Regions from separate parts of the Paenibacillus sp. BGI2013 genome, predicted to be linked through region 1. Evidence: riboswitches for the same ligand, from Rfam matches in the RefSeq annotation. Region 1 holds a riboswitch; the other holds the start of a gene.

What was found. A riboswitch is a leader RNA that binds a small molecule or an ion and turns the genes downstream of it on or off. The one in region 1 is predicted to bind glycine.
Region 2: linked by a shared signal. The riboswitch ahead of sdaAB (L-serine ammonia-lyase, iron-sulfur-dependent subunit beta) and the one ahead of gcvT (glycine cleavage system aminomethyltransferase GcvT) in region 1 are both predicted to bind glycine.

The regions. Positions count from the first base shown of each region.
Region 1 covers NZ_PJFA01000009.1:189,731-193,146, reverse strand. Annotated here, with positions in the region: gene gcvPA (aminomethyl-transferring glycine dehydrogenase subunit GcvPA) at 1-600, opposite strand, end outside; gene gcvT (glycine cleavage system aminomethyltransferase GcvT) at 597-1,733, opposite strand; glycine riboswitch at 1,950-2,050, opposite strand; glycine riboswitch at 2,054-2,176, opposite strand; gene gcvH (glycine cleavage system protein GcvH) at 2,521-2,913, shown strand; gene CXK86_RS21540 (PTS mannitol transporter subunit IIBC) at 3,333-3,416, shown strand, end outside.
Region 2 covers NZ_PJFA01000016.1:36,004-39,419, forward strand. Annotated here, with positions in the region: gene CXK86_RS32800 (collagen-like triple helix repeat-containing protein) at 1-944, shown strand, start outside; glycine riboswitch at 1,079-1,203, shown strand; glycine riboswitch at 1,208-1,344, shown strand; gene sdaAB (L-serine ammonia-lyase, iron-sulfur-dependent subunit beta) at 1,483-2,172, shown strand; gene sdaAA (L-serine ammonia-lyase, iron-sulfur-dependent, subunit alpha) at 2,162-3,100, shown strand; gene CXK86_RS27445 (YhgE/Pip domain-containing protein) at 3,366-3,416, shown strand, end outside.

The sequences.
Region 1 (3,416 bases):
TTGCAGGGCATCCCAATCAGTGACGCCATCTTTATAACCAATCTCGACAATCTCCAGACGGAGTCCGTGCGCATACGCCTGCAATACCTGACGGGCTTCCGGATGAACGGTACGGGATACGATGAGCTGTTTGCGACGAGTTGCCGCTGCGGCCAGGTTTCCTGCTTCGGCAAAGGCAGTTGCGCCATCATACATACTGGCATTCGCTACAGCCATACCGGTTAATTCACAGATGTAGGATTGAAATTCGAAAATGGCCTGTAGTTCACCTTGGCTGATCTCAGGCTGATAAGGTGTGTAGGCAGTGTAAAACTCGGAACGGGAAATGACATGATTGATGACGGAAGGAACATGATGATCATATATGCCAGCGCCGAGGAAGCTGGCGTGTGTTTCGAAATTGGCGTTGGCGCCGGCTTGTTTGGACATGTGACGTGTCAGCGCATATTCATCAAGTTTGGAGGATACGGGCAGCTCGCCCTGATAACGAATCTCTTTTGGAATGTCCTGAAACAGATCCTCCAGCGTATCCACACCGATGGTTGCGAGCATGGCGCTCTGATCTTGTTCAGTCATGGGAATGTAACGGTGCTTGCTCATGCTTGATCAGCTCCTTGAGTAGGTGTCTTCGACGTACGTGTCCGTTTATGAAAAGGGGTCTTCACGACCTCGGCTTTTAGTTTCTTGCCGCGGATCTCAATCTCAAGCGGGGTTCCCAGCGCAGCGTATTTGCTGTCGATGAGGGCAAGCCCCAGATTACGCTTCAATGTAGGTGATTGCGTGCCTGTTGTCACTTCACCAATCTGTACGCCTTCGGCGTAAATCGGATAGTGGGGGCGGGGAATACCGCGCTCCAACACTTCGATGCCGACCAGTTTGCGGGCGGGCCCGTCAGTTTTTTGCTGTAACAAGGCTTCGTGTCCGATAAAAGGTCCGGCATTCAGCTTCACAAACATGCCAACACCAGCCTCAAGCGGAGAGATAGTTGCCGACAATTCCTGTCCATACAGAGGGAGCTTTGCTTCAAAGCGCAGTGTATCCCGAGCACCGAGGCCTGTCGGTACAAGTCCGTGACCTTCACCGGCTTGCATTAACCCATTCCAGACCACAGCGGCCTGATCTGCAGGAACATATAGCTCAAAGCCATCTTCACCGGTATAACCGGTACGGGACAACAGTAATTTTACTCCACATACTTCAGCATCCTGCACAAAACGAAACGGTTCAATCGAGCTTACATCCGTATCTGTAACTTTCCCGATAATGTCTACAGCCAGTGGACCTTGCAAGGCGAGTAGCGCCGTCTGCTCCGAATCATTGGTCATGCTTACGCCGGGGATCAAGTGCTCTTGCAGCCACGCCCAATCCTTGTCGATGTTGGAGGCGTTAACCACAAGCATATAATGCTGATCTTCCAGCTTATACACGAGCAGATCATCCACCACACCGCCATCTGGATAACACATCAGGGTGTACTGGGCTTGACCGGGAACCAGCGTGGTCACATCATTAGTCATCATTTGTTGCAAAAAAACTTCAGCCTGCTCACCCTGTACAGTGAATTCGCCCATATGGGATACATCAAACAGTCCAGCACGCTCGCGTACCGCTTCATGTTCTTTCTGGATTCCGCTAAATTGTACGGGAAGCTCCCAGCCTCCAAAATCAATGCACCGTACGCCTTCATATTGCTGATATAGTGGGAAGAGTGGTGTTCTAAGCAAATCAGACATCAAATCACCTCGTCATGGGCCGTCAGCCGGCCGGATATACAATCGTGGATCAATGAACCAGGGTATTTTTAAATTTTCAGCTAGATATTTTCATCACATAAGTATGGTAAGGCAGCTATGGCAGCGCCATTCTACATCCTGTTTTTCGTTTTTTGGGAAAAAGGAAAAGGACAGGCCAAAGAATCGGCATGCCAAGTAGCACGCTGTATTCTAAGGCTCTGTCCCTTGTACCTGAGAGTTACCCCGCTGCGTTGCGCAGCAGGTTTCCCCTTGGGTGATCATAACGCCCGCACAGGGCGAATAGATGCTCTCCAGAGTTGCGTCCCGTAAAAGTCCTTTTGCCTGAGAGATTCACCCCCGCTTATCGGTGGTTTACTCCTTCGGCGTTACCTCATGTACATCCCGAATCGGGTGTCACGGGTAATCTCTCCCTTTACATTCATCCGCGGGTATAACATAGTCCAATAAACACATTTACTCCTCTCATTAAAACGTGAATCCACTACTGATGTCAAGAACGATATCATAGATAATGATTTAAAACCGAATATTTAATTTAGTTTTTAACTTATTGTTCGTGTATTTAAAAAGACTACGCTTACTATTCTAATATTCACCAGTATATGAAGAAAGAGTGTAATCCGGTTACAGAATTTAGAGGTATTCAGCAAATAAATTGTGAGGTATCTTGACATTTGATTCAAAAATGTCATACGCTATGTTCTGGGAAAAAGGTTAAGGTCAAAGAACGCATGCACTCATTTAATGAAAAGCGAGGCGGATATCGATGAGCGAATTAAAAAGTGATTTCCTGTACAGTGAAGAGCACGAATGGGTGCAAACCGTAGGGGAGGATACTGTACGTATTGGCATTACCGAGTTCGCGCAGCATCAGCTGGGTGACATTGTGTTTGTGGAATTGCCTGACCTTGAAACCAATGTAAAAGCAGAGGACAGCATTGGAACGATCGAATCGGTCAAAACGGTGTCGGACTTGTTCTCTCCCGTCACTGGTTCAATCATTGCGGTGAATGATTCGTTGCAGGACTCCCCTGAACTTGTGAACAGCTCTCCTTACGAGGAAGGCTGGATGATTGAGATCCGTGTTGAGGGAGATCTGACAGCAGCATTGTCTACATTGATGAATGCAGACGCGTATCGGAAACATACGGAAGAATAGTATCAACGAACTTGTACTTATTAACATATATTTTATAATTAAATGATATGAGCTTCATATTGTTTCGACCTGTGTGAGCCGGATGCTTGCACAGGTTTTTTGTGCTTTCCAAGAATGGTTTTGAATGTGGAATGAAGCAGATTGTGGATGTAAATCACCTGATTGGACCAAGCTATAGTTTAGAAAATGATTCTGGAAATGACAAAAGTCATAGGCAAGAAAATCCTTGTGTACCAATGGGTTCAGCCATTATGCATCAAGTAAAACGATTACATAACCTAATGTTGTCATCATTGTTCATGACGAAAGTACGCTTTCATTTCATTGAACAGGAGAGCATTCTCGCTTAGGATTACAGCAGGGGAGAAATGATACCCCTTTCATAAATCATAATCACTTGATCCAAGGAGGATAATACAATGAGTAATTTGGACCAATCGTCCAATTCCAAAGGTGGGCTACGGGTAGGTGTTCAGCGTTTTGGCCGATTCCTGAGTGGTATG
Region 2 (3,416 bases), on a different contig from region 1:
CGGGAACGACCGGAGTCACAGGGGTTACAGGTGCAACAGGCGTAACCGGAACAACCGGGACGTCCGGAGTAACGGGAGCAACGGGAGCGACCGGAGTCACTGGGGTTACAGGTGCAACAGGCGTGACGGGAACAACCGGGACGTCCGGAGTAACGGGAGCAACGGGAACGACCGGAGTCACAGGGGTTACAGGTGCGACAGGCGTAACCGGAACAACCGGGACAGCCGGAGTAACGGGAGCAACGGGAACGACCGGAGTCACTGGGGCTACAGGTGCGACAGGCGTAACCGGAACAACCGGGACGGCTGGTGTAACGGGAGCAACGGGAACGACCGGAGTCACTGGGGCTACAGGTGCGACAGGCGTAACCGGAACAACCGGGACGGCTGGTGTAACGGGAGCAACGGGAGCGACCGGAGTCACTGGGGCTACAGGTGCGACAGGCGTAACCGGAACAACCGGGACAGCCGGAGTAACGGGAGCAACGGGAGCGACCGGAGCCACAGGCGCAACAGGAGCTACTGGATCGACAGCAGCTTCTGCCCCTGCGGATTCTTCCTTGTTTGCTGATAGCCAGACCACGGCGTTGGGTCTTTCATTAGTAGCTGAAACGACGATTCAGACACTTAATGTACCTGTAGTGGCAGGTCAACGCGTGAAAATCGATAATAGTACACAAGTAGCAATAGTTGTAGGGTCTAACTGGAGTATTGCGTATAACATTAATCTGAGACGTAACGGAGTTTTAATTAATCAATTGCAACTCTCACGAACCGGTAATGCTTCGGGAACGTTGAGGTTTCTTTCCTCCAACACTTACGTGGATACATCCCCGACTACAACGACTAATGCATACACGATAAGTATCCAATTTACGACAACTAGCAACGTCACGAGTGCCTCAGCGGAAGTGAGAAATCTGAATGCTATTCGTTTCAGTTAAAATAGACATCGAACTTATGATAATTACACGTTACTTTTGTTGACATATATGATATTGTACATTACTCTATGGGTATACTTGATCAAAAATTTAGAAATATACCAATTCGAATCGAATTAAGATAATACAGCGGATGATAACGAGCGGGAGAGACCTGGGTTAGCCGAGTCAAATGGCTAGTGTTCAGGCACCGAAGGAGCAAGCTGCTGCGCACCCGGCGCAGTGGTTAATCTCTCAGGTAAATGTACCATCGTTGGACGCAACTCTGGAGAGTGCGCGAACTGCGCCACCCAAGGGGTATATGATCAGTCAGCCCGGTGAACTTGTCTGTAATCGCAGGCAGTGCACCCTTGTCGTGAGACACTGCTGATCATGAAACTCTCAGGTATCGAGGACAGAGAGAGGGCCTAAGGCCTTCTTCTGTCCTTTTTTGATGTCATCATACCTAAATAAGGGACATTGTGGATGAAACTCCTGGATCGAAATGACGAATACATTTTACAAATATGAATCATGATTAATAATGGAGGGTTACAAGGTGCGATTTAAAGATGTTTTCTCAATTATTGGTCCGTCGATGACGGGGCCTTCAAGTTCACATACAGCTGGAGCGGCAAGGTTAGGGAGAATTGCTCGACAGTGGCTAGGATGTACGCCAGATCGTGCCCGGCTGACGCTGTACGGTTCATTTGCAGATACGTATCAGGGGCACGGAACAGATCTGGCACTGATCGGCGGTCTGCTGGATTATGTCACAGACGATCCGCGTATCCCGGATGCAGAGCAATACGCAGAGGAAGCGGGCATGGAGGTTGAGTTTTATACAAGTGGCCTACCTGCTCCTCATCCTAATACGGTCAAAATTGAGTTGTGGCATGGAGAACGTGCCTGCTCCTTAATCGGTGCATCCATTGGTGGTGGAAGCGTATCCGTGCATTCGATGAATGATTTTCGTGTTCAGATTAGTGGTGAGTTTCCAACACTCGTTCTGCGGCATGCGGATAAAGCGGGCGTACTCGCGTCAGTGACGTCCACGATCAGTTCATCCGGGGTTAACATCGGGTATATGCAGGTGGACCGGAAAGCCCGTGATGGCGAAGCGCTTACCGCGATGGAAATGGATGGTGTGCCTAATCCTGATATGCTCAAGCGTCTAAGGGAGCTGGACCATGTATTGGACATTCGTGTTATCGATTTGAAGAGAGGAGTTGATTCGGATGCGGTTTAAACATTTGCACGAACTGAATACGATCTGTACAGCGGAATCCAAAACCATTGCTCAGCTGATGATCGAGGAGCAAGTTCAGGAGACCAATACACCGGAAGCGGATGTTGTGAAGCAGATGTCTGAATATTATCAGGTGATGAAGGAAGCGGTACGCAAAGGGTTAACGGAAGATACGACATCACGCAGTGGATTAACAGGTGGAGACGGCAAAAAAATGGCCGAGTACATTCGCAAGGGTGAGACTTGCTCAGGAGATGCTTCCGCACTTGCCATGGCGTATGCCCTGTGTGTATCTGAAGTGAATGCCTCCATGGGTCGGATCGTGGCTACACCAACAGCCGGTTCCTGCGGCATCATCCCGGGTGTGTTTATCAGTTCACAGGAGCGATTTGGCTGGACGGACGAACATTTGGTGAACGGGTTGTTCTGTGCGGGAGCAATTGGTTATGTTATCGCCAATAATTCATTTATCTCCGGGGCCGAAGGTGGCTGTCAGGCGGAAGTGGGTTCCGCTATCGGCATGGCTGCGGGTGCCATGGTTGAACTGCGTGGAGGTACACCGGAACAGGTTGTTCATGCCGTTGGTTTGGCGTTAAAAAATACACTGGGCCTTATCTGCGATCCGGTCGCAGGCCTTGTTGAAATCCCGTGCATCGTCCGTAATGGACTGGGTGCAGTTACGGCGCTGGCTGCGGCTGACATGGCCCTGGCCGGAGTGCGTAGTGCCATTCCGTCAGACGAAGTCATCGATGTCATGCTGGAAGTAGGCAGTGCAATGCCGAGCCGCCATCGGGAGACAGCCCAAGGTGGACTGGCCCAGACACCAACCGGCCGCAAAATGATGCAGAAGTTGGCTAAACCAAAGGCAAAGCGTGCCGAGCCTGAGCCGGAGTCCCCTGCTGAAAATGACGTAGAAACTAAGGCATAAATCGGATTGATATGAATTAAATCTAACGCTAACTTGTGGAGCCTGCCTTTAGCCTTGATTATTAAAGGTGAAGAAGAGTCCTTACATGATATGAAAAGCCGGTACAAATCTTCCTGGTGAAGAGATGTATCGGCTTTTTTTGTCTTTTTCCAACGAAGAAAAACAAAAACATTGACGATCTATATATCGGTTAGATATATTAATTGTTGTCATATATCAATACGATATATATAGGAGCGAAACAAAATTAAAGGAGATGGATAGAATGAAAGGTATTTTCCAGACGAGTCTGCTGTTTTTGAAAAACGGAGCCACC